Regions from separate parts of the Pseudomonas arvensis genome, predicted to be linked through region 1. Evidence: predicted binding sites of a transcription regulator. Region 1 holds the regulator's gene; each other region holds the start of a gene.

Region 1 (10,477 bases):
TCCCGACGATCCTGCTGGTGGCAACCCTGCTGCGACTGGCGCTGAACGTGGCCTCCACCCGCGTGGTGATGCTCCACGGCCAGGACGGCCACGCCGCCGCCGGTAAGGTGATCCAGGCGTTCGGTGAGGTGGTGATCGGCGGTAACTACGTGGTCGGTATCGTGGTCTTCGCGATCTTGATGATCATCAACTTCGTGGTGGTGACCAAGGGCGCCGGGCGGATCTCCGAGGTGAGCGCGCGCTTTACCCTCGATGCCATGCCCGGCAAACAGATGGCCATCGACGCCGACCTCAACGCCGGCCTGATCGACCAGAACCAGGCCAAGAGCCGCCGCCTGGAAGTGGCTCAGGAGGCCGAGTTCTATGGTTCCATGGACGGTGCCAGCAAATTCGTGCGCGGTGACGCCATCGCCGGCCTGTTGATTCTGTTCATCAACCTGATTGGCGGTATCGCCGTCGGTATCTTCCAGCACGGCATGACCTTCGGCGATGCGGGCAAGGTGTACGCCTTGCTGACCATCGGTGACGGTTTAGTGGCGCAATTGCCATCACTGTTGTTATCTACAGCTGCGGCCATCATGGTGACCCGTGCGTCGGGCTCCGAAGACATGGGCAAGCAGATCAGCCGGCAGATGTTTGCCTCGCCGAAGGCCCTGGCCGTGGCGGCGGGCATCATGGCGATCATGGGCATCGTGCCGGGCATGCCCCACGTCTCGTTCCTCAGCATGGCGGCCCTGGCCGGCGGCGGCGCGTACCTGTTCTGGAAGAAGCAGAACCAGGTCAAAGTGATTGCCCAACAGGAGATCGCTCGTCAGCAGGAACTGTTGCCATCCCCGGCCCGCGCCCAGGAAACCAAGGAGTTGGGCTGGGACGACGTGACCCCGATCGACATGATCGGCCTGGAAGTCGGCTACCGTCTGATTCCGCTGGTGGACCGCAACCAGGGCGGCCAATTGCTCGCGCGGATCAAGGGGGTGCGCAAGAAGTTGTCGCAGGACCTGGGCTTCCTGATGCCCACTGTGCACATCCGCGACAACCTTGACCTGGCCCCGAGCGCCTACCGCCTGACCCTGATGGGCGTGATCCTGGCCGAAGCCGAGATCTACCCGGACCGCGAGTTGGCGATCAACCCCGGCCAGGTGTTCGGCAGCCTCAACGGCATTACCGCCAAAGATCCGGCTTTTGGCCTGGAAGCGGTGTGGATCGAAATCAGCCAGCGCAGCCAGGCGCAATCCCTGGGCTACACCGTGGTCGACGCCAGTACCGTGGTTGCGACCCACCTCAACCAGATTCTGTACAAGCACTCCCACGAGCTGATCGGCCACGAGGAAGTCCAGCAATTGATGGGCTTGCTGGGCAAAGCCTCGCCAAAACTGGCAGAAGAGCTGGTGCCGGGCGTGCTGTCGCTGTCGCAATTGCTCAAGGTGCTGCAGGCGTTGCTGGCCGAACAGGTGCCGGTACGCGACATTCGCAGCATTGCCGAGGCCATCGCCAACAACGCCGCCAAGAGTCAAGATACTGCCGCGCTGGTGGCTGCGGTGCGTGTCGGATTGTCCCGCGCAATCGTGCAAAGCATTGTAGGGCTTGACTCCGAGCTGCCTGTGATCACCTTGGAACCAAGGTTGGAACAAATATTGCTCAATAGTATTCAGAAGGCAGGACAAGGCCAGGAAGAGGGCGTTCTGCTGGAGCCAAGCATGGCTGAAAAGCTGCAGCGCTCGTTGATCGACGCCGCGCAGCGCCAGGAAATGCAGGGCCAACCGGTGATTCTGCTGGTGGCAGGCCCGGTCCGCGCGATGTTGTCGCGTTTTGGACGCCTGGCAGTACCGAATTTGCACGTTTTGGCTTATCAGGAAATTCCTGACAACAAGCAAGTGACTATCGTCGCGACAGTAGGGCCCAACGGCTGAGGGTAGTGGGTTATGCAAGTGAAGCGTTTTTTCGCCGCCGATATGCGTCAGGCCATGAAACTGGTCCGTGATGAGCTGGGCGCCGACGCCGCGATTATCGGCAACCGTCGTATTGCCGGTGGTGTCGAGCTGACGGCTGCCCTGGATTACACCCCCTCGGCACTGGCGCCCCGTGTGCCGAACATGGAGCTCGAAGACGAGCTGCGCAAGACCGCCTCGCGCATCGTCTCGGCCCAGGCTGAACTGAGCATGCGTGGCGACAGCGATACCACCACCAATCGCCAGTTGTTCGCCGGCCTGCCGCTGACCGCTGCCGAGCCCCTGGTTGAGCCGACCTTCGTCGAGCCGCCGCGTCCTGCCGCGCCAGCCCCGGCCGCGGCTGTCGACCAGCGTGTGTTCGACTCGATGCGCTTTGAACTCAACGGCCTGCGCGAACTGCTCGAAGTGCAGCTCGGCTCGCTGGCCTGGACGCAACTGCAAGGCAGCAAACCGCAACAGGCCAACCTGTGGCGCCGCCTGCAACGCATCGGCTTGTCCGGCCCGTTGTCCCGCGACCTGCTGGCCCTGACCACCGAAATCGAAGAACCACGCCAGGCCTGGCGCATGTTGCTGGCCCACTTGGCGCGGATGATTACTACCCCGGAAATCGAACCCCTGGAAGAGGGCGGTATCATTGCCATGGTCGGCCCTGCCGGCATGGGCAAGACCACCACCCTGGCCAAGCTGGCAGCGCGTTATGTGCTCAAGTACGGCGCGAACAACATCGCGCTGGTGAGCATGGACAGCTACCGCATCGGCGCCCAGGAGCAACTCAAGACGCTGGGCCGCATCCTCAATGTGCCGGTGACCCACGTCGACCCGGGCCAATCCCTGGCCAACGCCCTCGACCCGCTGCTGCGCAAGCGCGTGGTGCTGATCGACACCGCTGGCCTGCAAGCCAGCGACCCGGCGTTGCGCATGCAGCTGGAAAGCCTGGCCGGGCGTGGCATCAAGTCGAAAAATTACCTGGTGCTTGCAACCACCAGCCAGAAACAGGTTCTTACCGCTGCGTACCATAGCTACAAGCGCTGCGGCCTGGCCGGTTGCATCCTGACCAAACTGGATGAAACCGCCAGCCTGGGCGAAGTGTTGAGCCTGGCTATCAGCCATGAACTACCGGTTGCCTACCTGACCGACGGGCCGCGGATCCCGGATGATCTGCATCTGCCGCGCCGTCATCAGTTGGTCAGCCGCGCCGTCAGCGTGCAAATGCAAGAAGAGCCTAGCGAGGAAGCGATGGCCGATATGTTCGCCGACCTCTACCACAACCCGGCAAAACGGGTCGGTTGAAGTCAGGATGAACACCGTGAAATGTACCTACATCGATGGTCTGCAAGCGATTCACGCGGCCAAGCCATGTAGCCTGCGTCTAAGCAAGACAAGGTAAAGAAATAAAATGGGCAGCATGCATCCCGTACAGGTGATCGCGGTGACCGGCGGCAAAGGTGGCGTCGGGAAAACTAACGTGTCAGTGAATTTGTCCCTGGCCCTGGCAGAGCTTGGCCGTCGCGTCATGCTGCTGGACGCTGACCTGGGGCTGGCGAACGTCGACGTTCTGCTGGGACTGACGCCCAAACATACCCTTGCCGATGTGATCGAAGGGCGCTGCGAGCTGCGCGATGTGCTGCTCCAGGGCCCCGGTGGGATCCGCATCGTGCCGGCCGCCTCCGGCACCCAGAGCATGGTGCACCTGAGCCCGGCGCAACATGCCGGCCTGATCCAGGCATTCAGTGATATCGGCGACAACCTCGACGTGCTGGTGATCGACACCGCCGCCGGGATCGGCGAGTCCGTGGTCAGCTTCGTGCGCGCCGCGCAGGAAGTGTTGCTGGTGGTCTGCGATGAACCCACCTCGATCACCGACGCCTACGCCCTGATCAAACTGCTTAACCGTGACTACGGCATGAACCGCTTCCGCGTCCTGGCCAACATGGCCCAGAGCCCGCAGGAAGGGCGCAACCTGTTCGCCAAGTTGACCAAGGTCACGGATCGCTTTCTCGATGTCGCCTTACAATACGTCGGCGCAGTTCCCTACGACGAGTGTGTGCGCAAGGCTGTGCAAAAGCAGCGTGCGGTCTACGAAGCGTTCCCTCGTTCCAAATGCGCACTGGCGTTCAAGGCTATTGCCCAGAAGGTCGATACCTGGCCGTTGCCCGCCAACCCACGGGGGCATCTGGAGTTTTTCGTCGAGCGATTGGTACATCAGACGAGCGCAGGACCGGTGCTATGACAGCGAACGGCTACAACGCCTACAAGAAGTCTGCCCGTGACAGTCAGGGTGAGTTGATTGAGCGCTATGCGCCGCTGGTCAAGCGTATCGCCTATCACCTGTTGGCACGCCTGCCTGCCAGCGTGCAGGTCGAAGACCTGATCCAGGCCGGCATGATCGGCTTGCTCGAAGTGTCGACCAAGTACGACGCCAGCAAAGGCGCGAGTTTCGAGACGTATGCGGGCATCCGCATCCGTGGCGCGATGCTCGATGAGGTGCGTAAAGGCGATTGGGCACCGCGTTCGGTGCATCGCAATACGCGCATGGTCAGTGACGCAATTCGTGCAATTGAAGCAAAAACCGGCCGCGACGCTAAAGATCACGAAGTTGCGGCCGAACTCCAATTGAGTCTCGACGATTACTACGGGATTTTGAACGATACCTTGGGCAGCCGCCTGTTCAGTTTCGACGACCTGTTGCAGGACGGCGAACACGAAGGGTTGCACGAGGACGGCGCGAGCGCGCACATGGAGCCGTCACGTGACTTGGAGGATGAACGCTTCCAGGGCGCATTGGCGGACGCCATTGCCAACTTGCCCGAGCGCGAGCGGTTAGTGTTGGCGCTGTACTACGACGAAGAGCTGAACCTCAAGGAAATCGGTGAGGTCCTGGGGGTCAGCGAATCGCGTGTCAGCCAGTTGCACAGCCAATGCGCAGCCCGCTTGCGGGGGCGTTTGGGAGAGTGGCGAGCGCGCTGACAGGCAGTGTGGGGAGCACTGCAAAGCGATACCGCGATGGTGATAGGCCATCGCGGGTTCGATCCGTGGTGCCCCCGGCAGTCCTTTTTGTGTAATGCCTGTTGATTGAAATGGCGCGTCCAGGTGCTGGGCGCGTTTAAGACTGCTTGGAGGTCGAATTGGACAAGAACATGAAAATCCTCATCGTTGATGACTTCTCAACGATGCGGCGGATCATAAAAAACCTGTTGCGTGACCTTGGGTTCACAAACACGGTCGAGGCGGATGACGGCCTTACGGCGATTCCGATCCTCAACAGCGGGAGCATCGACTTTCTGGTAACGGACTGGAACATGCCAGGCATGACGGGCATCGACTTGTTGCGCCACGTGCGCGCCGACGAAAAATTGCGCAGTCTTCCCGTGTTGATGGTAACCGCCGAAGCCAAGCGTGAGCAGATCATCGAAGCCGCCCAAGCCGGGGTCAACGGTTACGTGGTCAAGCCATTCACTGCACAGGCCTTGAAAGAGAAGATCGAAAAAGATCTTTGAACGCATCCACGGCTAATGCCATCGCGGGGGAGCTATGGAGCATAACGAATCGTCACAGGGAGACTTCGAGTCCACCCTGAAAAAGCATGCTCACCAGTTGGTCGACAGCCTTGAAAAAGGCCATTTCGGCGACGCGGTGCAGTTGATCCATGAGCTCAACCAGACCCGTGACCGCGGCCTGTACCAGGAAGTGGGCAAGCTCACACGCGAGCTGCACAGTGCGATCGTCAATTTTCAGATTGACCCGCACATGCCCCAGGCCGAAGAAATCTCGCAGATCACTGATGCCACCGAACGCCTGTCCTACGTGGTCAGGCTGACCGAGGCCGCGGCCAACCGCACCATGGACCTGGTGGAAAACGCCACGCCTCTGGTCAATGGCATGGCCACTGAAGCCCAGGCGCTGAGCGTTGACTGGGGCCGCTTCATGCGTCGTGAAGTGGGGGCTGAAGAGTTTCGTGAATTGGCCCGTCGGGTTGACGGTTTCCTGTCGCGCAGCGAACAGGAAAACCGCACGGTCGCCAGCAACCTCAATGACATCCTGCTGGCCCAGGATTATCAGGACCTCACCGGTCAGGTGATCAAGCGCGTGACCCAGTTGGTCACCGAAGTGGAAAGCAATCTGCTCAAATTGGTGCTCATGGCTGGCCAGGTAGACCGTTTTGCCGGCATCGAACATGACCGCGAAGCGATCCTCTCTGAAAAAGATCCACAAAAACATCTCGCCAAGGGTGAAGGTCCGCAGATTCATGCCGATAAACGTGAAGACGTTGTGTCAGGTCAGGATGACGTAGATGACCTGTTATCCAGTTTAGGCTTCTAAGGAGCACCCACATGAGCTTCGGCGCCGATGAAGAGATCCTTCAGGATTTCCTTGTAGAGGCCGGCGAAATTTTAGAGCAACTGTCCGAACAACTGGTCGAGCTGGAAAGCCGACCGGATGATGCGAACCTGCTCAATGCAATTTTTCGCGGTTTTCATACTGTAAAAGGGGGCGCCGGCTTCCTCCAGCTCCATGAGCTGGTGGAGTGCTGCCACATCGCCGAGAACGTGTTCGACATCCTGCGCAAGGGTGAGCGTCACGTTGATTCGGAGTTGATGGACGTGATTCTCGAAGCACTGGATGCGGTCAACGGCATGTTCAGCGAAGTTCGCGAACGTGCCCCGATCACCGCGGCCACCCCGGAACTGCTGGCCGCCCTGGCGCGCTATGCAGAGCCGGCCGACACCACGGCAGCGCCGGTGGTCGAGGCTGAGCCTGAGCCGGTGGCGGAGCCTGAAGCGGACGTGACCGACAGTGAGTTCGAGCAGTTGCTCAACTCCCTCAGTGCCGTCAAGGCCGAGGCTGAAGCGCCGGCCGCCGTTGCCCCGCCAGCGGCGCCGACCAGCGAAGACATCACCGACGCCGAGTTCGAATCGCTGCTCGACCAGTTGCACGGCAAGGGCCAGTTCGCCGCCGATGCGGTGGCGCCTGTCGCGGCTGTCGAAGCACCTGCGGCCCCGGCCAGCACCGACATCACCGATGACGAATTCGAAGCCTTGCTGGACCAGTTGCACGGCAAAGGCACGTTTGCGGTCGACGCCCTGCCGGAAGTGGCGGCAGCGCCTGCTGCGGCCGCCAGTGCCAAGCCTGCGGACGATGGGTTGATCTCCGATCACGAATTCGAAGCGCTGCTGGACGATTTGCACGGCAAGGGCAAGTTCACCGAAGTCGCCTCGACGGCGGCTGTGGCCACGGCGGCACCGGTTGCCGCCAAGGCCGCCGCGCCAGCACCTGCGCGTGCTGCGGCGCCACCGCCGCCGGAAAAACCGGCCAGTGAAGCCGAAACCACCGTGCGGGTTGATACCGCGCGCCTGGACGACATCATGAACATGGTCGGCGAGCTGGTGCTGGTGCGTAACCGCCTGGTGCGCCTGGGCCTGAGCAGTGGTGATGAAGCCATGCAAAAGGCCGTGTCGAACCTCGACGTGGTGACCGCTGACCTGCAAACCGCGGTGATGAAGACCCGGATGCAGCCGATCAAGAAAGTCTTCGGCCGCTTCCCGCGCCTGGTTCGTGACCTGGCGCGCCAACTGAAGAAAGAGATCAACCTGGAACTGGTGGGTGAAGAAACCGACCTCGACAAAAACCTTGTCGAGGCCCTGGCCGACCCGCTGGTCCACTTGGTGCGCAACGCTGTCGACCACGGCGTCGAAACGCCGGAAGAACGCGAAGCCTCGGGCAAGTCCCGTGGCGGCAAGGTGATTCTGGCGGCGGAGCAGGAAGGCGACCACATCCTGCTGTCGATCACCGATGACGGCAAGGGCATGGACCCGGCGATCTTGCGCAATATCGCGGTCAAGCGTGGCGTGATGGACAAGGACGCCGCCGACCGCCTGACCGACACCGAATGCTACAACCTGATCTTCGCCCCAGGCTTCTCGACCAAAACCGAGATTTCCGACGTGTCGGGCCGTGGCGTGGGCATGGACGTGGTGAAGACCAAGATCAGCCAGCTCAATGGTTCGATCAACATCTACTCGACCAAGGGCCAGGGCTCCAAGATCGTGATCAAGGTGCCGTTGACCTTGGCGATCATGCCGACCCTGATGGTGATGCTGGGCAACCAGGCGTTCGCCTTCCCGCTGGTCAACGTCAACGAGATCTTCCACCTCGACCTGTCGCGCACCAACGTGGTGGACGGCCAGGAAGTGGTGATCGTGCGCGACAAGGCGCTGCCGCTGTTCTACCTCAAGCGCTGGCTGGTTGCATCGGCTGCCCATGAAGAACAGCGCGAAGGCCATGTGGTGATTCTCTCGGTGGGCACCCAGCGGATCGGCTTTGTCGTCGACCAACTGGTTGGCCAGGAAGAAGTGGTCATCAAGCCTTTGGGCAAAATGCTGCAGGGGACCCCGGGCATGTCGGGTGCGACCATCACCGGTGACGGTCGGATCGCGCTGATTCTCGATGTTCCGAGCATGCTCAAGCGTTACGCCGCACGGCGTATTTGATTCTGGTGGGGCAGGGCGGTAATGCCCGCCCCACCTAACGGAGTGTTTATGGCAGTCAAGGTCCTGGTGGTGGACGATTCGGGTTTCTTCCGCCGCCGCGTCTCGGAAATTCTTTCCGCCGATCCAAGCATCCAGGTGGTCGGTACGGCCACCAACGGCAAAGAGGCGATTGATCAAGCCATTGCGCTGAAGCCGGACGTGATCACCATGGACTACGAGATGCCGATGATGGATGGCATTACGGCAGTCCGGCACATCATGCAACGCTGCCCGACCCCGGTATTGATGTTCTCCTCGCTGACCCATGAAGGCGCCCGAGTGACCCTCGATGCGCTGGATGCCGGTGCGGTGGACTTCCTGCCGAAGAATTTCGAAGACATCTCGCGCAACCCCGAGAAGGTCAAGCAAATGCTGTGCGAGAAAGTCCACAGCATTTCCCGCAGTAACCGTCGCAGCCTGTTCAGCGCGCCTACGCCAGCGCCTGCCCCGGTAGCGCCTGCGGCTGCACCTACCAGTTCCTCGTTCAGTCGCCCGGCGCCTGCCCCGGTTGCCCGGCCCGCGCCGCCGCCGGTACGCACCTCGGCACCGACGGCTGGGCATTCCCATTCGCCAGCGCCCAAGCGCAAGGCCTACAAACTCGTTGCCATCGGTACGTCTACCGGCGGCCCAGTGGCCTTGCAGCGCGTACTGACCCAACTGCCGGCCAACTTCCCGGCGCCGATCGTGTTGATCCAGCACATGCCGGCGGCGTTTACCAAAGCCTTTGCCGAGCGTCTGGACAAGCTGTGCCGCATCAGCGTCAAGGAAGCCGAGGATGGCGACATCCTGCGTCCGGGCCTGGCGTTGCTGGCCCCGGGCGGCAAGCAGATGATGGTCGACGGCCGTGGCGCAATCAAAATCCTGCCGGGTGACGAGCGCCTCAACTACAAGCCGTGCGTGGACATTACCTTCGGTTCTGCAGCCAAGTCCTACGGCGACAAAGTTCTGGCGGTAGTGCTTACCGGCATGGGCGCCGACGGCCGTGAAGGCGCGCGTCTGCTCAAGCAGGGCGGCAGCGCGATCTGGGCCCAGGACGAAGCCAGCTGCGTGATCTATGGCATGCCGATGGCCATCGTCAAGGCTGACCTGGCCGACGCCGTGTACAGCCTGGACGACATCGGCAAGCATCTGGTGGAGGCCTGCCTCTGATGGATGTGTTGAGCCTGATCGGCATCACCATGGCGTTTGTCGCCATTATCGGCGGCAACTACCTCGAAGGTGGTCACCTCGGCGCGCTGGCCAACGGCCCGGCGGCGCTGATCGTGATCGGCGGCACTGTGGGCGCTGCGTTGTTGCAGTCACCGATGAGTTCGTTCAAGCGTGCGATGCAGATCGTGGTCTGGATTATTTTCCCGCCACGTGTCGACTTGGCCGGTGGCATCGACCGGGTGGTCAACTGGAGCCTCACCGCACGCAAGGAAGGCCTGCTGGGCCTGGAAGGCGTGGCGGATGCCGAACCCGACAGCTACTCGCGCAAAGGCCTGCAATTGCTGGTCGACGGCGCCGAGCCGGAAGCGATCCGCAGCATCCTTGAAGTGGATTTCTACACCCAGGAAAGCCGCGACATCAACGCCGCCAAAGTTTTTGAAAGCATGGGCGGCTACGCGCCGACCATCGGCATCATCGGCGCAGTCATGGGCCTGATCCACGTGATGGGCAACCTGGCCGATCCTTCCCAATTGGGCAGCGGTATTGCGGTGGCGTTCGTCGCGACTATCTATGGTGTGGCCAGTGCCAACCTGGTGCTGTTGCCGGTGGCGAGCAAGCTCAAGTCGATTGCCATGCGCCAATCCCGTTACCGCGAGATGTTGCTCGAAGGCATCCTGTCGATTGCCGAGGGCGAGAACCCGCGCTCCATCGAATTGAAGCTCCAGGGCTTCATGGATTGATGGGGATGCTTTCTGTAGAGGTGAGCTGCCAATGAGCCGTCGCCGTCGCGAGCCTGAAGAACACGTCAACCACGAACGCTGGCTGGTGTCCTACGCGGACTTCATCACCTTG
Region 2 (10,477 bases), 1.3 Mb from region 1:
CTCATCCAGCGGTGCATCATCGTCCGGCGGTAGCGGGATATGGTCCTCATCATTTCTCGGGTCGTGCCCTGTCTCATTATCTGTGCCGCGCGTTACGGCCTGCTGTGAAAGATTGCCTGGGGCGTTCTCATTGATGTCCATGCTGGCTCTCCGTTCTTAGGCTCGGGGTATCCGCGCTTAATGATGTGAGGCGGCAGGCCGGTGCAAGTGCCGGGCATTAGACGAATGGCGAAAAATACCGCCAGGCATCCGACCTGCACGAGGAGTGGAGCCCGACTTTACAAGGCTCTGAACAGCCGTCGTTCTCTGCCATACAACTGTCGCCTCACATATGCGACAATGCGCGCCAAATTCCAACACACATCCCCATTTTTTGCTCAGCGACCGGGTTTCGCGCCTTGATGTCGCTGTTGATGCATGCCTGACGGCGCCTGCTGCCACGCTCGCAACCCATTGATAGGTAAAGTAATTGATCTCCACAGCTAACATCACCATGCAGTTCGGCGCCAAGCCGCTCTTTGAGAACGTCTCGGTCAAGTTCGGCGCCGGCAACCGGTATGGTTTGATCGGTGCCAACGGTTGCGGCAAGTCGACCTTCATGAAAATCCTCGGCGGCGATCTCGACCCGTCGGGCGGCCAGGTCATGCTGGAGCCGAATGTACGCCTGGGTAAACTGCGCCAGGACCAGTTCGCCTACGAAGAATTCACCGTGCTCGACACCGTGATCATGGGCCACGAGGAGCTGTGGAAGGTCAAGGCCGAGCGCGACCGTATCTACTCGCTGCCGGAAATGAGCGAAGACGATGGCATGGCCGTGGCCGAGCTGGAAACCGAGTTCGCCGAGATGGACGGCTACACCGCCGAGTCCCGTGCCGGCGAGCTGCTGCTGGGCCTGGGCATTCCCCTGGAACAGCACTTCGGCCCGATGAGCGAAGTGTCCCCAGGCTGGAAGCTGCGCGTTTTGCTGGCCCAGGCGTTGTTCTCCGATCCTGAAGTGCTGTTGCTCGACGAACCGACCAACCACTTGGACATCAACACCATCCGCTGGCTGGAAAACATCCTGACCCAGCGTAACAGCCTGATGATCATCATCTCTCACGACCGTCACTTCCTGAACAGCGTGTGCACCCACATGGCTGACCTGGACTACGGCGAGCTGCGCCTGTTCCCGGGCAACTACGACGAGTACATGACCGTGGCGACCCAGTCCCGCGAGCAGCTGCTGTCGGACAACGCCAAGAAGAAGGCGCAGATCTCCGAGCTGCAATCCTTCGTCAGCCGCTTCTCGGCCAACGCCTCGAAAGCCAAGCAGGCGACTTCCCGTGCCAAGGCGATCGACAAGATCCAGCTGGCCGAGGTCAAGCCTTCGAGCCGTGTGAGCCCGTTCATCCGTTTCGATCAGAACAAGAAACTGCACCGCCAGGCTGTCATGGTCGAAAAAATGGCCAAGGGTTTCGACGGCAAGCCGCTGTTCAAGGACTTCAGCTTCCAGGTTGAAGCCGGCGAGCGCGTGGCGATCATCGGCCCGAACGGTATCGGCAAGACCACCCTGTTGCGCACCCTGGTCAACGAGTTGACCCCGGACGCAGGCAGCATCAAGTGGACCGACGCGGCAGAACTGGGCTACTACGCCCAGGATCACGCGCACGACTTCGAAGACGACGTGACGCTGTTCGACTGGATGGGCCAGTGGACTCAGGGCGAGCAGATGATTCGCGGAACGCTGGGCCGCATGCTGTTCTCCAACGACGAGATCCTCAAGTCGGTCAAGGTCATCTCCGGTGGTGAGCAAGGTCGCATGCTGTTCGGCAAGCTGATCCTGCAAAAGCCGAACGTGCTGATCATGGACGAACCGACCAACCACTTGGACATGGAATCCATCGAGGCGCTGAACCTGGCGCTGGAAAACTACCCGGGCACGCTGATCTTTGTCAGCCACGACCGCGAGTTCGTATCGTCCCTGGCTACCCGCATCATCGAGTTGAGCGCCGACGGCGTGATCGACTTCAGCGGCACCTATGATGACTACCTGCGCAGCCAAGGCGTGGTGTTTTAAGAGCGGTGACTAGCGTTTAGCTGCAAGCGGCGAGTAAAAGCCCCATCCACTGTGATGGGGCTTTTTGCATCTGGTGGAATATGGGAATTAATAGATAGGCTGCTTCCTTTTCCCCCACTCCCTTGCCATGATGCCCTCACCGCCCGCCCGCGAACGAGTGCCCATGTCAACCGCCGCCCCCTCCTCTCTGTCGATCACTTTGCAGATCGTCTCCATCGTCTTCTACACCTTTATCGCCTTTATCTGCATCGGCCTGCCGATTGCGGTCATCCCCGGCTACGTGCACGAACAATTGGGTTTCAGCGCCGTGGTGGCTGGGATCACCATCGGTTCGCAGTATCTGGCGACCCTGCTCAGCCGCCCCATGGCTGGGCGGATGTCAGACAACGTCGGCACCAAACGTGCGATTGTGCTGGGGCTGGCGGGTATTTTGGTCAGCGGTGTACTGACATTTTTCGCGACGCTGCTGGAAAGTACGCACAGCTTGAGCCTGGGCATTCTGATCGTCGCAAGGCTGTTGCTGGGCGTGGCCCAAGGCCTGATCGGCGTGGGTACCATCAGTTGGTGCATGGGCCAGGTTGGCGCAGAGCACACGGCGCGGTCGATTTCATGGAACGGCATTGCGTCCTACGGCGCCATCGCCATCGGTGCACCGCTGGGCGTGGTGATGGTGGCCGAGTATGGCTACAACAGCCTCGGGATTGCCCTGACCGTGCTCGCGGCACTTGGTCTGATGCTGATCCGCAACAAGCCCTCGGTGCCGGTGGTGCGCGGCGAACGCCTGCCATTCTGGGCAGTGTTTGGGCGTATCGCGCCATTTGGGGCCAGTTTGTGCCTGTCTTCGATTGGCTACGGCACGCTGACCACCTTTATTACCCTCTACTACCTCAATCGTGGCTGGGAAGGCGCGGCGTACTGCCTCTCGGTGTTTGGCGTGTGCTTTATCCTGTCGCGCCTGGTGTTTATCTCGGCGATCAGCCGCTTTGGCGGGTTCAACGCCGCCATCGCGTGCATGGTTATCGAAACCCTCGGCCTCACCTTATTGTGGCTGGCGCCGTCCACCGGCGTCGCATTGATCGGCGCTGGACTGACGGGTTTTGGTCTGTCGCTGGTGTATCCGGCGTTGGGTGTAGAAGCCATCAAACAAGTGCCCAATAGCAGCCGTGGCGCGGGCTTGAGTGCGTATGCGGTGTTCTTTGACCTGGCGCTGGCGATTGCCGGGCCGTTGATGGGCTTTGTGGCGCTGAACTTGGGATATGGCTGGATTTTCTTCTGCGCGGCGCTGCTTTCGGTCACGGCACTGGGCGTGACCTTGCTGCTGAAGCGCAAGGCTTACTGATCGGCGGTCTGTAAGCCAGCGCGAGAAGGCTCACTGAGGGCGTGAGCGAAAAAGCGCCCGGCCTCTGAGATCAAGTCGCGGTGGATGCCTTCGCGGTCAACACCGTCCGCGTCGGTGCAGATGGCCGGCATGGCGGCCAGTTGATCGCTGTCGCACGGCGCCATGAACACGAAGTGCCCTGCGCCGGCCAGCAGCTTGAAATTCGGCGGCTCAGGCAATTTGCGCGCGAGGGCTTCGGCGTTCTTGTCCACGGCCACCAGCTTGTCACCGTCGCCGCTGTAGAGCAGCACCGGCACATGCACATCGGCCAAGGTGTGACGGCCAAACATCAGGCTCAATGGCGCCATCAGCATCAACGCATGGATACGCGGGTCGGATTGCGGCTGCAAGTCGTCACGGTCCACCACCAACTCGCCTTTGGTAGTGCAGGCGTCGCGGTCTTCCGGGCGTTCCTGGCAATAGCGGCGCAGGCGGTCGAAATCAGGCTTGGCGCCGGCGAGGATCAACGCGGTTTCACCCCCGGCGGAGTAGCCGATCACGCCCACCTGGTCAATATCCACAAACGGCGACAGCATCGGGTCCGCCAGGGTAGCGGTGATCGCTTCGGAAATCTGGATCGGCCGCCCATACAGATTGCTCAGCGTGCCCAGACGGCTGTGGTCCTTGTAGTTGTCGCCGGGATGCAGCACCGCCACCACCACAAAGCCTTTACGCGCCAGGGACGTGGCCAGGTCATGCAGGGCCAGCGGCGTGCCGGTGTTGCCATGGGACAGCATCAGCATCGGGAAACGGCCAATGGCAATCCTGGAATCTTCGGTGGCGGCGACGTGATAGGCGCCCAACTGCGTAGTGTGCTCCAGACCGGTAGATGGGTAGAACGCCACGGCTTTCATGGGCTGCAGGTCGAGCGGATCAAGAAACGTCATGCGATGAAAGCCGACACTCCAATGGGGGTGCGGCGCGGGCGCGGCATGCACTGAAATCAGGCTGCCGAGCAGGGAAAGAACCAGAACAGCACAAAGACGCATCATGGGGATGTCCACCTTTGCTGCGTGAGAACCGACATGTCGAATGAAAAGTCCAGGGTATTGAACCCATGCTTGCACAACCTGGGCCACATCAAAGGAGACAGCGGGTAAACGAAAAAACTCCGTAGTCCGGTCGCGTTCAGGCGAACAGAATACAGAGTTTAGGCGCTCGGTTTCAGATTGAAACCGAGAGAAGGCTTTATTTACACAAGCCTTACGCGGCAGCGAACAATTGCTCTTGGATCAGTACGTTAGCGTCACTCAGGGACTTGCTGCGAACTTCATCACCGTAAGCCAGGCCTTCGGCCCGCACGATTTCGATGTTGGTGATGCCGAGGAAGCCGAACAGCAGTTTCAGATAGCCTTCATGGGCCGCGCCCGAGGCTTGACCGGCATGCAAGCCGCCAGCGGTGGATACGATGATCACTTTCTTGTTACCGCACAGGCCTTCCGGACCCGCTTCGGTGTAACGAAATGTCTGGCCAGCGACCGCGATACGGTCGATCCAGGCTTTCAGTTGGGTCGGGATGGTGAAGTTGTACATCGGCGCACCGACCACAATGGCGTCAGCAGCGAGGAATTCAGCCAGGGACGAAGCGCTCAGTTCAGCTTCGTGCTTTTGCGCAGCGTCACGCAGATCAGCGGCGGTGCCCAACGCGCCCAGGGTGGCGCCGGAGAAGTGGTTGATCGCGTCGCTGGCCAGGTCACGGTAAGTCACTTCCACACTCGGCTCAGCCGCTTGCCAGGCCTTCACTACGCCGGCGCTGAGCTGACGGGAAGCGGAGTTGTCGCCGAGGATGCTGGAATCGATATGCAACAGTTTCATGATGGATCTCCGAGGTGGGATCGACTAGGGCGATCAGATGGTGGTGATGCTACGCATGAAACCAATACTCGATAAGCCGCCTGCAATGCGATAGTTTGTCCCACTGACAGGACAATAGGCGCGCCATGCAAGACCTCAACGATCTCTACTATTTTGCCAAAGTCGTCGAAGCCGGCGGTTTCGCTGCCGCTGGTCGGCTGCTGGGCATTCCCAAATCACGCTTGTCGAGGCGGATTGCCGAGCTGGAGGAACGCCTGGGCGCGCGCCTGCTGCAACGCACCACGCGCCAGCTGACCCTCACCGCCGTCGGCGAGCGCTACCTGCGCCACTGCCAGGCAATGCTGCTGGAAGCCGAGATGGCCGATGAGGCCGTGGCCAGCATGTCCAGCGAACCCCGTGGCCGGTTGCGGGTGACGTGCCCGGTGGGGTTGGCAAACAACATCATGCCGGATGTAGTCGCTGGATTTCTCGCAGCGCACCCTCAGGTTCAGCTGGAAATGACCCTGGTCAACCGCCGCGTCGATCTGGTGGCCGAAGGCATCGACGTCGCGCTGCGCGTGCGCGAGCTGGGCGATGAAGACCCGTTGCTCGTCACCAAACGCCTGCGCCCGGCCCAGACCGCTCTGGTTGCCAGCCCGAACTTCTTGCACGGCCGCCAGATCAACACCCTCGATGACCTCAAGCAGTTGCCGATACTCGGCGCGCTGGAGGCGGACCGCATGGTGCACCAACGTATTCTCGATCCCCAGGGCACGCCCCATGACCTGATCATGGAGGCGCGCCTGGGCGTTGATGACTTCAACGTGCGCAAGGCCAGCGCCATCATGGGCCTGGGCTTCACCGTGCTGCCGATGATGTATTGCGAGGAAGAATTGGCCAACGGCCAGTTGGTGCAGCTGCTGCCGGAATGGTCACTGCCGGGCGGCTGGTTACAGGCCGTGTACCCGCACCGGCGCGGCGTGCTGCCGGCCATTCGTGCCTGGATCGATTACCTGGAAGAAGGCTTTAAAAGCTGCGGAGACCGTCTGCTATGAAAATGACCGAAGCACAAGTCGCCACCTTCTGCCTGAGCCTGCCGGGTGCGCGGGAAGACTATAAATGGGGCGGTGTGCGGGTGTTCTCGATTGCCGGCAACAAGATGTTCGCCCTGCAAAACCTGCGCGGTGATTCGCTGGCGTTCAAGGTCGACAAGGAGCTGTTCCTGGGCCACGTCGACCGTCCCGGCATCCACCCGGCGCCGTATCTGGCGCGTGCGCAGTGGATCATCATGAACACACCCTACCCGCTGGGCGCCGAGGAACTGCGTGGCTTGTTGCAGCGTTCCCACCAATTGGTGGTGAGCAAATTGCCCAAGCGCACGCAGATCGGCTTGTTGCTAGAGGACTGACAGTAACGTGCCGCCGAGGAACAGCTGGTCCAACCAGAACACCTGGTGCAGCAGCACAATCGCCCAGAACAGCACTTGGAAAGACACCTTGCGTGTCTTGTGCCGGAACACCTGCTGGGCAATCAACGCCCCCGGCCAACCGCCCGCCAGCTCCACGGCGTGGAGGATGTTTTCCGGGGTGCGCCAGCTGTCGGTCTGCGCTTTGCGTTTGTCACTCCAGTACAGGAAAAACGCGATCACGCTGACCACGCCATAGGCCGCCAGCGGGACCACGGTTTCACCGCGTTGCCACACCAGCACCGACCCCAACAGCGGCGCCGCGCACAAGAGCACAAAGAGCGCCGCCTTCAAGCGTGGGTGCTGGATGCTCATGCCTTGGCCGCCGCCCAGTCGATCCAACCGAACTGCCAGGTCGCCAGGATCAGCAGGCCAAAACCGATGCGGTACCAGGCAAACGCCGCGTAGCTATGGCTGGCGATGAACTTGAGCAGGCCCTTGACCGCGATCATCGCGAAAATAAACGAGGTGATAAACCCGATGGCAAACACCGGCAGGTCCGCCGGCTGGAACAGGTCGCGGTACTTGTAGCCCGAGTACAGCGCCGCGCCGACCATGGTCGGCATGGCCAGGAAAAACGAGAACTCGGTGGCCGTCTTGCGTGACAGGCCGAACAGCAGGCCGCCGATGATGGTGGCGCCGGAGCGCGAGGTACCGGGGATCATGGCCAGGCACTGGGCAAAGCCGACCTTGAGGGCATCTTTCCAGGTGATGTCATCGACCGTTTCAGCATGCACGGTATGTTCGCGCCGCTCAGCCCACAACATGATCACGCCACCCACCACCAAGGCGGAAGCCACCGTGATCGGGTTGAACAGGTAATGCTTGATCGCGTTCGCGAAAATCACCCCCAGCACCACGGCCGGTAGCACGGCGATGATCAGGTTCACGGTGAAACGCTGGGCATTGCGCTGAGTCGGCAAACCGACGACCACGTCCAGGATCTTGCGGCGAAACTCCCAGACGACGGCCAGAATGGCACCCAACTGGATAATGATATTGAATGCTTCGAAGCGCTCACCACCGAAGCCAATCAAGTCGGCGACGATGATCTGGTGGCCGGTACTGGAGATCGGCAGAAACTCTGTAAGCCCCTCCACTACACCAAGAATCAATGCCTGAATGGCGGTCCAAAAATCCATGCTTCCCCCAAAGGTCATGCGCCGTGGCATGCCTTACTAGTCTTTTTTAATGGTTCACTGACGACGCGCGCGCTGAAGGCCCAATGTTGATGATGGTCAACACCGGCCCGCAAAAATGCTGTGAAAATCAGGCAGTACTCAGGTTTTCCGATTACAGGCCGAAAGCCTATCAGACAAGGCGTAAAAGTCGATGCGACGCCCACAATTATAAAAAGCCCGGAGTGCCAGGACGATGAACAGTTTGCGCAATATGTCGATTAGCCGACGCCTCTGGCTGATCCTGATAGTCGCCGTGCTGATGCTGCTGACCTTGGGTTTACTGATGCTCAAGCAGATCCACGACGACCTTTACCAAGCCAAGCGCGAACAGACCCAACATGTGGTCGAGACCGCCAGTGGCATCCTGACGTTTTATCACGGCCTGGAAACCACCGGCGTCATGACCCGCGACGCGGCCCAGAAACAAGCCCTGAGCGCGGTGCGCGGGTTGCGTTACAACCACGACGACTATTTCTGGATCAACGACCTCACGCCCGTGATGATCATGCACCCGGCCAACCCCAAGCTCGATGGCCAGAACCTCTCGGCCATCCGCGATCCCGATGGGTTTGCAGTGTTCAACGAGTTCGTGAACCTGGCAAAAGCCAAGGGTGCCGGCATCGTCAACTATCGCTGGCCCAAGCCCGGCGCACAGGCGCCCGTGGCGAAGACTTCCTATATCCAGTTGTTCGAACCCTGGGGCTGGATTATCGGCTCCGGCGTGTATATAGACGACGTCCAGGCCGAGTTCACCGCCCAGGTCTGGAAAGCCTCAGTGGTCGGCCTGGTCATTGCGCTGGTGATGGGCCTGCTGGTGTCGCTGATTGCGCGCAGCATCGTGCGGCCGTTGCAGGCGGCGGTGCATGCCATGGGCAATATCGCCAGCGGCGAAAGCGACCTGACCCGCAGCCTCGACACCCACGGCCGTGACGAAGTCACCCAACTGTCCCAGCACTTCAACAGCTTCACTGCCAAGCTGCGCCAGGTGGTGAGCCAGTTGCAGGTGTGCGCCAACGCCTTGGGCCAGTCCTCTACCGAGCTGGGCAACAACGCCAGCCAGGCCCATGACCGCAGCCAGCAGCAGTCGCAACAGATGGAACTGGTGGCCACCGCCATCAACGAAGTCACCTACGGCGTGCAGGACGTGGCCAAGAACGCTGAACACGCCGCCAGCGAAATGCGCGACGCCCAGGCCCAAGCGCAACAAGGCCAGGTCAATATCGACGGTAGCCTGCAACAGATCGACCAGCTTTCCAGCACCATCAGCCAGGCCGTGGAAGTGATCCGCACGCTGTCCAGCGAAAGCACACAGATCGGTGGCGTGCTGGAAGTGATCCGCTCCATCGCCGACCAGACCAACCTGTTGGCCCTGAACGCCGCTATCGAAGCCGCTCGCGCCGGGGAGCAAGGCCGGGGGTTTGCGGTGGTAGCCGACGAAGTCCGCCTGCTCGCCCAACGCACGCAGAAGTCCACCGCCGAAATCCAGGCGATGATCGAGCGCCTGCAAGGGCACTCGGAAGCGGCGGTCAAGGTGATCAGCGACAGCCACAGCGCTTCGCAACTGACCATCGAGCAAGCGGGCCAGGCCGGCGCCAGCCTGACCGCCATCGGCCAGGCCCTGCACAACCTCAACGGCCTGAACGCCTCAATCGCCAGTGCCACCCTGCAACAGGCCCATGTGGTGGAAGACATCAACCAGAACGTCACCCAGGCGGCGGGGTTGTCCCATAGCACGGCGTTGGCGGCGGAGCAGTCCAGCGTGGCCAGTGTGCATTTGCGCGGTTTGAGCGAGCAACTCGACGGCCTCCTGCGCCAGTTCAAGGTCTGACACTGCTCCAAAGGTGGGAGGAGGCCTGTCCCCTCCCACCTTTGCCCTCCTGCGTTTTGAAGATTGCTGGCCTGTGGTTACAATCACCGCCCTCTCCCACTCCCCCAAGGAATCGCCATGTCCGGGCTTGAACTGTTCGCCGCCGCCCTGGGGGTGATCGCTGTCTGGCTCACGGTCAAGCAAAACCCCTGGTGCTGGCCCATCGGCCTGGTGATGGTGTTGCTGTACACCTGGGTGTTCTACGACGTGAAACTCTATTCCGACATGCTGCTGCAAGTGGTCTACGCCGCGCTGCAAGTCTATGGCTGGTGGCAGTGGACCCGCGCCGGCGAGGTCAAGCAGGGCCGCCAGGTCACGAGCCTGGGCGTGCCGGCCATCATGACCAGCCTGGCGATCGGCGCGGTGGGCAGCCTGCTGCTCGGTGCCGCCATGGCCCACTGGACCGACGCCGCGCAACCCTGGCTCGACGCCGCCCTCACCGGCTTCAGCCTGGTGGCGCAAATGTGGATGGCGCAGAAACGCGTGCAATGCTGGCCGCTGTGGATTGCCGTGGATGTCATCTTCGTCGGGCTGTTCCTCTATAAAGGCCTGTACCTCACCGCCGGTCTCTATGCGCTATTCACCGTGATAGCTGTACAAGGCTGGCGCGAATGGCGCGCCGATCCGGCGTTGCGCACATGAAGGTCGTGGTGTTGGCGGGGCCCGAATCCAGCGGTAAGAGCTGGTTGGCTGCCGAGTTGAACAAACACTTCGGCGGGTTGATGGTCGGTGAATA
Region 3 (10,477 bases), 170 kb from region 1:
ACACGCCCGACAGCGGGCCCGAGATCAACGAGGCCACCGCCGAGCCGCTGAGGAAAATCGCAATCGCCTTACCGCGTTCCACACCCGGCAACCAGCGCGTGAAGTAGTAGATCACGCCAGGGAAGAAGCCAGCTTCGGCCACGCCCAGCAGAAAGCGCAGGATGTAGAAGTGGGTTTCGTTCTGGATGAACGCCATCATCGTCGCGACGATGCCCCAGGTGAACATGATGCGGGTCAGCCAGATACGCGCGCCGACCTTTTGCAGCAGCATGTTGGAGGGCACTTCGAAGAGGGCATAACCGATGAAGAACAACCCGGCACCGAACCCGTAGGCCGCTGCGCCGATGCCCAGGTCATGCTCCATGTGTGTGCGCACAAAGCCGATATTGACCCGGTCGATGTAATTGAGGATGAACATGATCACGAACAGTGGGAGCACATGGCTCTTCACTTTGCGCACGGCGCGCGCGAGGACCGGATCACTGTGTGGAGCGGCAGATGCATGGCTTGAATTGTTCACAATTCAAAACTCCCCCTGGTTATTTTTATGTGGGTTTGCGTGTCTTGTTGATAGACATCATACAAGTGCGTTTCTGTAGTCCGCAATCCGGCGCTCGATGTTTTTGTGCTTATAAGGTCTTTCGTTGAGTAAGTGTTTTGGTTATTTGTCAGTGTTTATTGGGTCTTTTGTGGGTTTTCAGGCAATGAAAGAACCCAGCGTTGACGGTGCTGGGAGCTGTCGAGATACCTATCTGCCAGATTAGTTGTCATACAAGCTGGGTGGTTATTCAATCAACCTCGGCGACGTGCCGGGTCTGGGTGTTAAGCTCCCCCCAGCCCAACCCTGTGGACCTGCAGCAATGCCCAGTGAAGCCCCGATCCCCGTGCGTAAACGTTCCACCAACCTGGCCCAGGGCGTGGTCGATGCCCTGACCCAGCGCATCCTGCTCGGTCAGTTGAAGCCGGGGGAGAAGCTGCCGTCGGAATCCACCATCGTGCTGGAGCACGGCGTCAGCCGGACGGTGGTGCGTGAGGCGCTGTCGAAGTTGCAGGCGGCCGGGCTGGTGGAGACCCGTCACGGCATCGGCACCTTTGTGCTGGAGCAGAGCGCCCAGCAAGGCTTGCGCCTGCACGTGGATACGGTCGCCAGCGTGCGCAACATGCTGGAGCTACGCCTGGGCCTGGAAGTGCAAGCGGTGGCGCTGGCGGCGCTGCGCAGGAGCGACGCGCAACTGGCCCACATGCGCGAAGCGCTGGACGATTACCAGGCCTCCCTGGCCAACAACGACAGTTGCGTGGAAGAAGACAAACGCTTCCACCAGTTGATCGCCGAAGCCACCGGCAATACCTTCTTCACCGAAATCATGCAGCACCTGGGCAATGCGATGATTCCGCGCACCCAGGTGAAGAGTGACGAGCGTGGCGGCGCGGATTTTGCCAAGCTCGGGCAACTGGCGAACCGGGAGCATGAGGCGATTTTCAATGCAATCAAACGCCAGGACCCGGACGCCGCACGCGCCGCCATGGTGTTGCATCTGACTAACAGCCGGGATCGATTTTCCGGGGAATGATAAGGAACACAGGTTGAACGAACACACCTTGTCCATGCGCCTGGAGCGCGTGGCCGCGCAGGTGCCGCACGGCGCGCGGCTGGCCGATATCGGCTCTGACCATGCCTACCTGCCAGTGGCGTTGCTGCGCCGTGGCGTGATCGAGGCGGCGGTGGCGGGGGAGGTGGCGGCTACGCCGTTCCAGGCGGCCGAACGGACCGTACGTGAAAACGGCCTGGAGCGGCAGATCACCGTGCGGCTGGCCGATGGTCTGGCGGCCGTCCAGGCGAGTGACGGCATCACGGCCATCAGCCTCTGTGGCATGGGCGGCGAGACGATTCGCGACATCCTTGAAGCTGGCAAAGCCCACCTGAACGGCCTTGAGCGCCTGGTCCTGCAACCCAACGGCGGTGAGCAACCGCTGCGCCTGTGGTTGATGAACAACGGCTATCGCATCGTCAGTGAAGAGCTGCTGCACGAAAACCGCTTTTATTATGAAATCATCGTGGCCGAGCGTGCTGGACCGGTGAGCTATACCGCCGAGGAGCTGTACTTCGGCCCGCTGCAACTGCAGGCCCGCAGCCCGGTATTTTTGGCCAAGTGGCAGCGCGCGTTGCGCCTGAAACACCAGACCCTGGCGGGCTTTGAGCAGGCGTCGCAAGCGGTGCCCGAGGCGAAGCTGCAAGAAATCAGCCGGCAGATCAGATGGATCACCACACTGCTGGCTTGATAACCCTTCATTCAATCGTGATTACCCAGGAACCCCGCAATGGCAGACGCTATCGACCAAGCCTTCTATGAGCGCGCCGACGCGCATATCGAACTGTCGAACGAACAGCTCAAAACCTTCGAAAACCTCGGCCAGGTCAGCGCCTCGATGATGTTCGGCACTACCCGCTTCAATGCCTGGGCCCTCGCGCGCAACTTCAAGTCCGGTGCGCACATGGCCGAGGAGCGTGAGGCGATGCTCAAGTATTGCTGTGACCAGTACCGGATGATGCTTGAGGATAATCTGGATGATCACATCAAAAATTTTGACCAGTACATGCAGGCCAGGTAGGCCGGCGGCACGGGTGTTTTGATCATGTCCATGGGGCGCCTGCGCCATCGGTTACAGGTGTGTCCTTGACCGTGAGTGCTTTTGCCCCATTTTCGAGCACGCTGCGGGCGCCATTAACGCACAGCACGCCCTGTTTAAGGGCTGCGCGCCAACGGCCCGTATCTTGCTAGAGCCAAGCCAATCAATGACATGGCACTTTGCCGTTAGTCATTTCAAGGCTTCGCCCACCGTGCACCACGTGGGTTGTTTGAGGGAGTAGTCGGACATGCACAGCTTGTTATCACCCGGTATCCGCCTGCTCGGACGTATGGGGTTTGCACGCAAATTCCAATTGTTGTTTTTCCTGTTCATGCTGCCCCTGGCCGGGAGCCTCTGGATGATCGGCCAGGACTATCGCGATAAATTAGGCGTGATTTCCACCGAGCAGTCCGGCGTGCGCCAACTGTTGGCCCTGGATGCACTGGACGGCCAATTGACGGCCCAGCGCAACCTGGCTGCGCGTTGGAAAGCGGCAGACATCCTGCACGCGCCTACGCCGGCGGCGAAGGCGGCGATGGACAAGGTCGATACGAATTTCCCGCTGATCCAGCAAAGCCTGCAAGCCTTGGGCGATGCGCTCAACGCCCAGAACGCCAGCGCCGACATCCTCGCGCGCTACGAGGCGTTGCAGGCCACCGTCAAAGGCATGGACTCCGCTTCCCTGCGCACGGTGGGCTGGTGGCCGGATGGCTACGACCGTTTCACCTCGGCGCTGAGCGCGATGCAAACCCTGCGCGAACAGATCACTCTGGACGCCGGCCTGATCCTCGATCCCTGGCTGGAAACCTACATGCTGATGCAGATGGGCACACAGCAGACGCCTGACCTGATCGAGCGTATCGGTCGCATGGCGGGCGTCGGGCAGTCGTCCATCGCGTCGGGGCAGTTCACCCTGCAAAGTCGTTTGCAAATGCGCGACCTGCGCAGCCGCATTGGCGACGCGCGCGACCAGTTGGTCAAGGCGGCGGCTTCGCTCAAGGCCAAGCAATTCGAGGGCATGGAGCCTTGGACTGCACAGTACGACAACAGCCTGCAACTGTTGGATAACGAGCTTAAAGTGCTGGATGACGGCGTGTTCGGTGGCACCATCAAGCTCGATACCGCCGGTTTCGAACGCAGTGTCGACGCCATGCTCGGTTCGCTCAGCGCACTGCGCGTGCAGTCGCTGACCTCCCTGGACGAGCGCTTGAGCTACTACCACCGCGACGCGAACAAACGCTTCATTCCTCTTGCAATGGTCTTCGGCGTACTGGCCCTGGCCGCGCTGTACTTGTTCATGTGCCTGCAGGCCTCCATCCGCCGTAGTGCCAGCGGCATCACCACCCTGGCCGAATCCCTGCGCGACGGTAACCTGTGCGTCGAAGTGGCGGTGCAAGGGCGTGACGAACTGGCGCTGATCAGCACCGCGCTGAACGTCGCAGTGTTGCAATTGCGCACCAGCCTGTTGGGGGTCAATCACGAAACCCAGCAGCTCGGCTCGGCGGTGCTCACCCTCAATTCCCAATCGGGCAGCACCCTCAGCGAAGTCGAAGACCAGCAGCATCAAATCAGCCAGATCGCCGCCGCTGCTACCCAGTTGGCCGCGACCTCCATGGGCGTCGCCAGAAGCTGTGAACAAGCGTCGGGCAGCGCCCAGCAAACCCGACGCATTGCCGAAGACAGCAGCCGCGACAGCCAGCGCACCACGGCCAGCATCCAGCAGCTCAACCAACGCCTCACCGACACCGCCGACGCTTTGCAGCAAGTCAGCCAGCAGGGGCAGCAGATTCAGTCGGTGGTCGACACCATTCGCGGCATTGCCGAGCAAACCAACCTGCTGGCGCTCAACGCGGCCATTGAAGCGGCGCGCGCCGGTGAGCAGGGGCGGGGCTTTGCGGTGGTGGCCGATGAAGTGCGCAGCCTGTCCCAGCGCACCCAGGCGTCCACGGCGCAGATCGCCGGCACCGTCGACAGCCTGCGCGCGACCGTGAGCCAGGCGGTGACGCTGATGGGCGCCGCGTGCGAGCAAGCGTTGACCGACGCCGAGTCCGTCACCGGCCTGGGCACGCGCTTGGGCGAGATTGCCGGCGCGGTGCAGAACGTCACCGACACCCTGGCGCAAATCGCCACAGCGGTGGAAGAGCAAGCGGCGACGGCGGATGAAGTGAGTGGCAACATCCAGCAAGTCGACCAGGCGGCAGGGCGTTTGCTGGATGGCGCACGGGCGGTCAACCGAGCGGCGGACACCTTGAGCAAGGGCAGTCAGGCGTTGAGTGACAACACCGCGCGGTTCCGTTTGAGCTGAGTGCTATTGGGCCGCGGTCTGCAGGACTTCAATCCACAGCGCACCTTTGCCTGAAGCCGCCTCACCCACGCGCTTCAAGGCGCCAGTGTTGCCGACCGCGTAGGTACCGACCTTGTCGCTTTTCTCGCCGGTAACCAGCAACCACCGGCCATTGGGCGAAAACGCGATATTGCGCGGCTGCTGCTCTTCGACTGGGTAGTTGTCGAGGAACTTCAACGCGCCCGTCGCCGCGTCCACCGCAAACGCCGACACCGAACTGCTGGTGCGCTCGCTCATCAGCAGCAGCGTGCCATCCGGGGACAGGCGCAGGTCGGCGGCCCAGATTCGCGGTGTTGGGTCGTCCTTCAAGTCATTGTTGCGTGCATCGCGCACTTCGCCGTGGGCCAGCTTCAAGCGAGCGGGAATGCCATTGGCGACACCGATCTGCGTCAGCGCACCGGTGCTGTCGTCGATGGCAAACGCAGTGACCGTGCCGCTCATTTCGCCGACCACATACAGGTATTTACCGTTGGCCGAAAACGCCAGGTGCCGGGGCCCGGTGTTGCTTGGCACGCTCACGTAGCCGGTGCCGATTGGCGTGAGTGCGCCGGTGTTGGCATCGAAGCGGTATTGCAGCACGTGGTCGTTGCCCAGGTTGCCGGCGTAGGCAAAGCGATTGCTTGGGTCGGTGCGCAGGGAATGCGCGTGGAGCCCGGTTTTGTAGGTGAGGATCGGTTCCGGCTTGTCGATGGGCTGCACGCTGAGGGTGTCGGCACCGTAAGAGGCCGCGAGCAGGAAACGTCCGGCGCGATCGGTGGCGAGGTAGGCCATGCTTTCGGCCAAGGGCGCTTTGGATTGCGGCGTCAAACGCCCGCTGGCCGGGTCAATGCTGAAGCCCTGCACTTGAAACGGCTTGACCCGCAACGCGGCATACAAGGTTTTACCGTCGGGGCTAAGCGCCATGGGGTTGACCTGGTCACCGGCTGTCACCTGGTTCACCAGGCTCAACGCGCCGTTGCTCTCGTCCAGGCGGTACTGGGAAATCAAGCCATCGCCGGGGCTGGAAATGTACGCGAAGGTCGCGGCGTTGGTGTGTGCACTGAGACCGCAGGCAATAGCGGCGGCCATGATGAGGGGTTTATTCACGAGTGAGCCTTTATTGTTATGGTTGTGGTCAGTCATCGTATGACTGTATTTCGATCTGGGCAATAGACGGTGTATCTTGCGGCGCGTCACGGGCATGATGCGCAGCATGAATCTCGACCCCAACGCACGGTACTGGCGCTTCCACACCCCTGATCCCGGCATTGGCCCGCGTGAACGCAGGCCGATGCGCGCCGAGGAACTGGCCTGGGCGCATGAACACGCAAGCGGGCATCGCTTCAGCTGGATTGCAGTGTTACTGCCACCGCTGTGTTTCGGCGTGTTCCTGCCCAGTCTGGTTTTTTTGCTCAGCCTGCTGCTGTATCGCGCCGTCTTCTCACCGGGGTTGGATGTTGACGACATCCTCGGCCATTCATGGGCATGGCAGGCCCTGGCGACGCTGGTGTTCATGGCGGCGTGGGCATTGCGTAACTACCTGCGCGACACCCGCGACCCGATCAAGCGTTACTGGCAGACGCTGCCGGGCCAAGGCGTGGTCGAGTTGGAGCGTCACACGCTGGTGTCTGGCACCAGCCTGTGGTCTTCGGACTTCGACCCGGACTGCAACGCCCTCATGCAATGGAAAAACGGCCGGCTTGAACAGGCCCAGAGCAGCGGAGTGGCGCAATGGGTCGTGGCCATGACCACGACGGGTCGCTGGCTGGTGATCAAGGACGAATACCCCGGCCCTTTCACCTACGACCGGGTGGGGCGCATGCCCGCTGCGCAAAAACGCATGCACCCCTGCCGTGACCTGGCCTTGGCGTTCGCTCCCTGCACGAACGTACTGCTTGGGCGACGGTTTGACGGTGCACCGATAGCCTTGACCCACACGGAGTATTGGCTGTCGGCCGAAGAACTCACACGCCTGGTTGAGGTTGCGCATCACTGGCGGTTTTTCCCGCCGGACCGATATGGCGTGGTCAATCAGCAAGATGCGCCGTGGGTGCAACAACTGCTAGAGAAAGCCCACTCGCCTCCTCAAATCCACGCCGCATCCCACAACGAGTAATCGCCCACCCGATCCACCAAACCGGCTCGTAAAGGGTCGGCAATGATGTACCGCGCCATCTTGCGAAGATCATCTTCCGCACGCACCGCTCTATCGTGATAACCGGGTTGCCAAACGCGCTCTTTGCTTTGACGCCGCCGGTTGATGACCAGCGTGCTGCGCGACTTAATACGTCGCACCACGCCTGCCAAATCCTGTTGTTTCAACTCAAACAACCAGTGAATGTGGTCAGGCATGATGACCCAGGCCAGAGACTCAACCAGCCCCAGCTCATGAACCTGCCGGAGTTCGGCAACCAGCAGACGGCTCAGGTAAAGGTCAGTGAACAAGCGCTGACGCTGATGAACGACGACGGTGATGAGGTAGCTACGACCCTGTTCTGAATAACGACCGTGACGCAGACGATGGGATTGAGGTGTGGGGCGCATTCCGGTGCTCTTGGTGGAATTCCTGAAGAGCCTTAACGCTAGCGCGCAGTAGGGGATGAACAAGTATCACTTGTTGGCTGAATGTAACCTTGTGGTGAGCGGGCTTCTGTGGTGAGCGGGCTTCTGTGGTGAGCGGGCTTGCCCCGCGCTGGGCTGCGAAGCAGCCCCAAAAACCAGGCGCTGCGGTTTTCCTGAAAAATCGCGGCGGCCTTATGGGGGCCGCTTCGCTGCCCAGCGCGGGGCAAGCCGAGAGTGTCAGATTTTTTGTGTTCGGGCCGGTTACGGCCTGCCGTCAGGCAGGCCATCTTTACCAGGTCGGCCTGATAAATCGATCTCCGTACAGAATCGCAAATTGATTCATTGCGTTCTTCCAATCATGAGCTGCACTGCCCCAGTTCGCGGTGATATTTCGTAATGCCAGCCAGATTAGTTTTGTCGCGGCCTCATCCGTTGGGAAGTGGCCTCGCGTCTTGATGACCTTGCGCAACTGGGCATTGATACTCTCGATGGCATTGGTTGTGTAGATCACTTTGCGTATCGCCGGGGGAAACACGAAGAACGGGATAACTCGATCCCAAGCACGTTTCCAAGCTGATACGACTGTCGGATATTGCTTACCCCAAGGCCCGGCTTCGAAAGCCAGTAGCGCTTGTTCTGCGGCGTCAGCATTGAGTGCTTGATAGATCGGTTTCAGTGCCTTGGCCAGCTCACGGCGCTTATCCCACGGGGCGTAATCGAGGCTGTTACGGATCAGGTGGACGATGCAGGTCTGCAACGTCGTCTCAGGAAACACAGCACTCAGCGCTTCGGGCATGCCTTTGAGACCGTCAGTTACGGCGATCAAGACGTCTTCGACGCCTCGGGTTTTCAGGTCGTTAAAGACCTTCATCCAAAATTTGGCGCCTTCGGTTGTTTCAATCCAAATGCCCAGAATATCTCGCGTTCCGTCCGGCAATACTCCCAGTGCCAAGTAGATCGCTTTGTTGCGAACCAAGCCTTCGTCGCGAATTTTGACTCGCAATGCATCGAAGAAAATTACCGGGTACATCGGTTCAAGCGGTCGCTGTTGCCAGGCGGTAACCTCCTCCAACACTGCGTCAGTGACGGAGCTGATGAAATCGTGAGAGACGTCTGTTCCGTACTGTTCAGAGAGAAACGCCCGGATTTCGCGAACCGTCATGCCTCGGGCATACATCGCGATAATCTTGTCATCGAAGCCGGTAAAACGCCGTTCGTGTTTGGGGATCAGAATCGGAGCAAAGCTTCCATCACGGTCTCTGGGAATGTCCAAACGCAGCGGACCGTCATCGGTTAGCACCGTTTTTCCGCTCTTGCCGTTGCGCTGGTTACTCGACTCCTCAGGGCGCTCCGCGCCCTGAGGATAGCCAAGGTGGTGGCCCAACTCGGCACCAAGAGCTCGCTCGATCAGCGCCTTTTTGAACGCCATCGAGGCATCCTGAATGGCTTCGGCACTCATCGGGCCGCTGACGAACTGGTCGATCAGCTCTTGGGGAATGGATGGAAGGTCTCGCGGGGCCTCACGGGCCGGTTTCTTTTTGGTCGGCATACATGCACCTCTATCAACATGTTATGCCCGAACACAAAATTTATGACAGTCCCGGCAAGCCCGCTCACCACAAAAAAACTGCTCACCAGAAAGAATCTGTTCACCAGAAAGAACCGGTTCACCAGAAAGAATCGGGTCATCACAAAGAACCGGTTCACCAGAAAGAACCGGGTCATCACAAAAAAACCGGTTCACCACAAAAAACGCTCACCACACAGAGCCTTCTCTTCAAAAAGCGGACGGGCTTTACGCGGCTCTTCTGTTTTGCCGATTCAGGAACCTTCAGGGCCCAGAGGGCTCACTTGTTAGGTCGCCCTGTTTCATCGCCGAAAGGAATCCGCATGCTTTCAGCCCCGTCCGCCATTCCCCAGTACGCCCCCGTCGAACGCGAACTCAGCCTGCGTGCCGTCATTACCGGTACGGTGCTTGGCATCTTGCTGACCCCTTCCAATGTGTACGCCGGCCTGAAGATCGGCTGGTCGTTCAATATGTCGATCATCGCGCTGCTGGTGGGATATGCGATCTGGCAAGGCCTGGCCAAACGTTCCACCGATCAGCTGCCCTGGACCCTGCATGAAAGCAATATCAACCAGACCGTCGCCTCGGCCGCCGCCTCGATTATCTCTGGCGGTCTGGTGGCGCCGATCCCGGCCTACACACTGCTGACCGGCAACCAACTGGATGCGCTGCCGATGATCGCCTGGGTGTTCTCGGTGAGCTTCCTGGGCATCTGGATTGCCTGGTACCTGCGGCCGTCATTGCTCAATGACAAGGCGCTGAAGTTCCCCGAAGGCATGGCCACCCTGGAAACCCTGCTGCACATCTACAACCATGGCCGCGAAGCCGCGACGCGTCTGAAGGTGTTGCTCAGCGCGGCGTTGCTGTCCGGGGTGGTGAAGTGGGTGGACACCTTCATGTGGGCCTTCCCGCGCTGGTCGCCGACGGCCCAGTTGGAGCGCCTGACCTTTACCGCCGACCCTTCGCTGTTGCTGCTGGGGTTTGGCGGCATCATCGGTATTCGCGTTGGCCTGACCTTGCTGCTCGGCGCCTTGCTCGCGTGGGGTGGCCTGGGCCCGTGGCTGTTGGCGCAGAACCTGGAGACGTTGCCGGCCGACAGCAGCGGCCCGCAATTTGCCGCGTTGGTGGAGTGGTTGCTGTGGCCGGGGGTGAGCCTGATGGTGTGTTCCACCTTGGCCTCTTTGGCGATTCGCTTGTGGGCATTACGCACCTCCACCAAGGCCGAAGGCGGCAAGATCTGGAACGTGCCCAAGCCCGGTCCGGCTGCGGGTTTTATCCTGTCGATAGGCTTGGTCGTCAGCCTGCAAGCGCTGTTGTTCGGCATCAACCTGTGGATGGCACTGCTGACCATTCCCTTGGCGATCTGCCTGGCAGCCGTCGCCGCCCGTGTGGTGGGC

Evidence for each region. Region 1 encodes FliA, which starts transcription of late flagellar genes. Its sites were predicted from a motif close to CTAAAGTTTNNNNNNNNNNNGCCGNTAA; they were not measured.
Region 2: a site for FliA is predicted at 7,973-8,000, ahead of AB3G88_RS13785 (methyl-accepting chemotaxis protein). Genes of this name have one in related genera too.
Region 3: a site for FliA is predicted at 2,745-2,772, ahead of AB3G88_RS18730 (methyl-accepting chemotaxis protein). Genes of this name have one in related genera too.

What each region holds. Positions count from the first base shown of each region.
Region 1 covers NZ_CP162038.1:4,331,190-4,341,666, reverse strand. Annotated here, with positions in the region: gene flhA (flagellar biosynthesis protein FlhA) at 1-1,910, shown strand, start outside; gene flhF (flagellar biosynthesis GTPase FlhF) at 1,923-3,239, shown strand; gene fleN (flagellar synthesis regulator FleN) at 3,346-4,179, shown strand; gene fliA (RNA polymerase sigma factor FliA) at 4,176-4,916, shown strand; partial or broken gene AB3G88_RS19460 (chemotaxis response regulator CheY) at 5,087-5,462, shown strand; gene AB3G88_RS19455 (protein phosphatase CheZ) at 5,481-6,269, shown strand; gene AB3G88_RS19450 (chemotaxis protein CheA) at 6,281-8,437, shown strand; gene AB3G88_RS19445 (protein-glutamate methylesterase/protein-glutamine glutaminase) at 8,486-9,625, shown strand; gene AB3G88_RS19440 (flagellar motor protein) at 9,625-10,365, shown strand; gene motD (flagellar motor protein MotD) at 10,397-10,477, shown strand, end outside.
Region 2 covers NZ_CP162038.1:3,076,757-3,087,233, forward strand. Annotated here, with positions in the region: gene AB3G88_RS13740 (hypothetical protein) at 1-141, opposite strand, end outside; gene AB3G88_RS13745 (ABC-F family ATPase) at 470-2,056, shown strand; gene AB3G88_RS13750 (MFS transporter) at 2,220-3,395, shown strand; gene AB3G88_RS13755 (alpha/beta hydrolase family protein) at 3,389-4,426, opposite strand; gene AB3G88_RS13760 (FMN-dependent NADH-azoreductase) at 4,638-5,249, opposite strand; gene AB3G88_RS13765 (LysR substrate-binding domain-containing protein) at 5,375-6,283, shown strand; gene AB3G88_RS13770 (MmcQ/YjbR family DNA-binding protein) at 6,280-6,636, shown strand; gene AB3G88_RS13775 (DUF1294 domain-containing protein) at 6,625-7,008, opposite strand; gene AB3G88_RS13780 (undecaprenyl-diphosphate phosphatase) at 7,005-7,835, opposite strand; gene AB3G88_RS13785 (methyl-accepting chemotaxis protein) at 8,068-9,702, shown strand; gene pnuC (nicotinamide riboside transporter PnuC) at 9,820-10,383, shown strand; gene AB3G88_RS13795 (AAA family ATPase) at 10,380-10,477, shown strand, end outside.
Region 3 covers NZ_CP162038.1:4,159,355-4,169,831, reverse strand. Annotated here, with positions in the region: gene AB3G88_RS18750 (MFS transporter) at 1-520, opposite strand, end outside; gene AB3G88_RS18745 (FadR/GntR family transcriptional regulator) at 861-1,571, shown strand; gene AB3G88_RS18740 (tRNA (adenine(22)-N(1))-methyltransferase) at 1,585-2,280, shown strand; gene AB3G88_RS18735 (DUF3144 domain-containing protein) at 2,320-2,610, shown strand; gene AB3G88_RS18730 (methyl-accepting chemotaxis protein) at 2,876-4,933, shown strand; gene AB3G88_RS18725 (lactonase family protein) at 4,937-6,094, opposite strand; gene AB3G88_RS18720 (hypothetical protein) at 6,165-7,067, shown strand; gene AB3G88_RS18715 (REP-associated tyrosine transposase) at 7,037-7,495, opposite strand; gene AB3G88_RS18710 (IS256 family transposase) at 7,803-9,062, opposite strand; gene AB3G88_RS18705 (OPT family oligopeptide transporter) at 9,404-10,477, shown strand, end outside.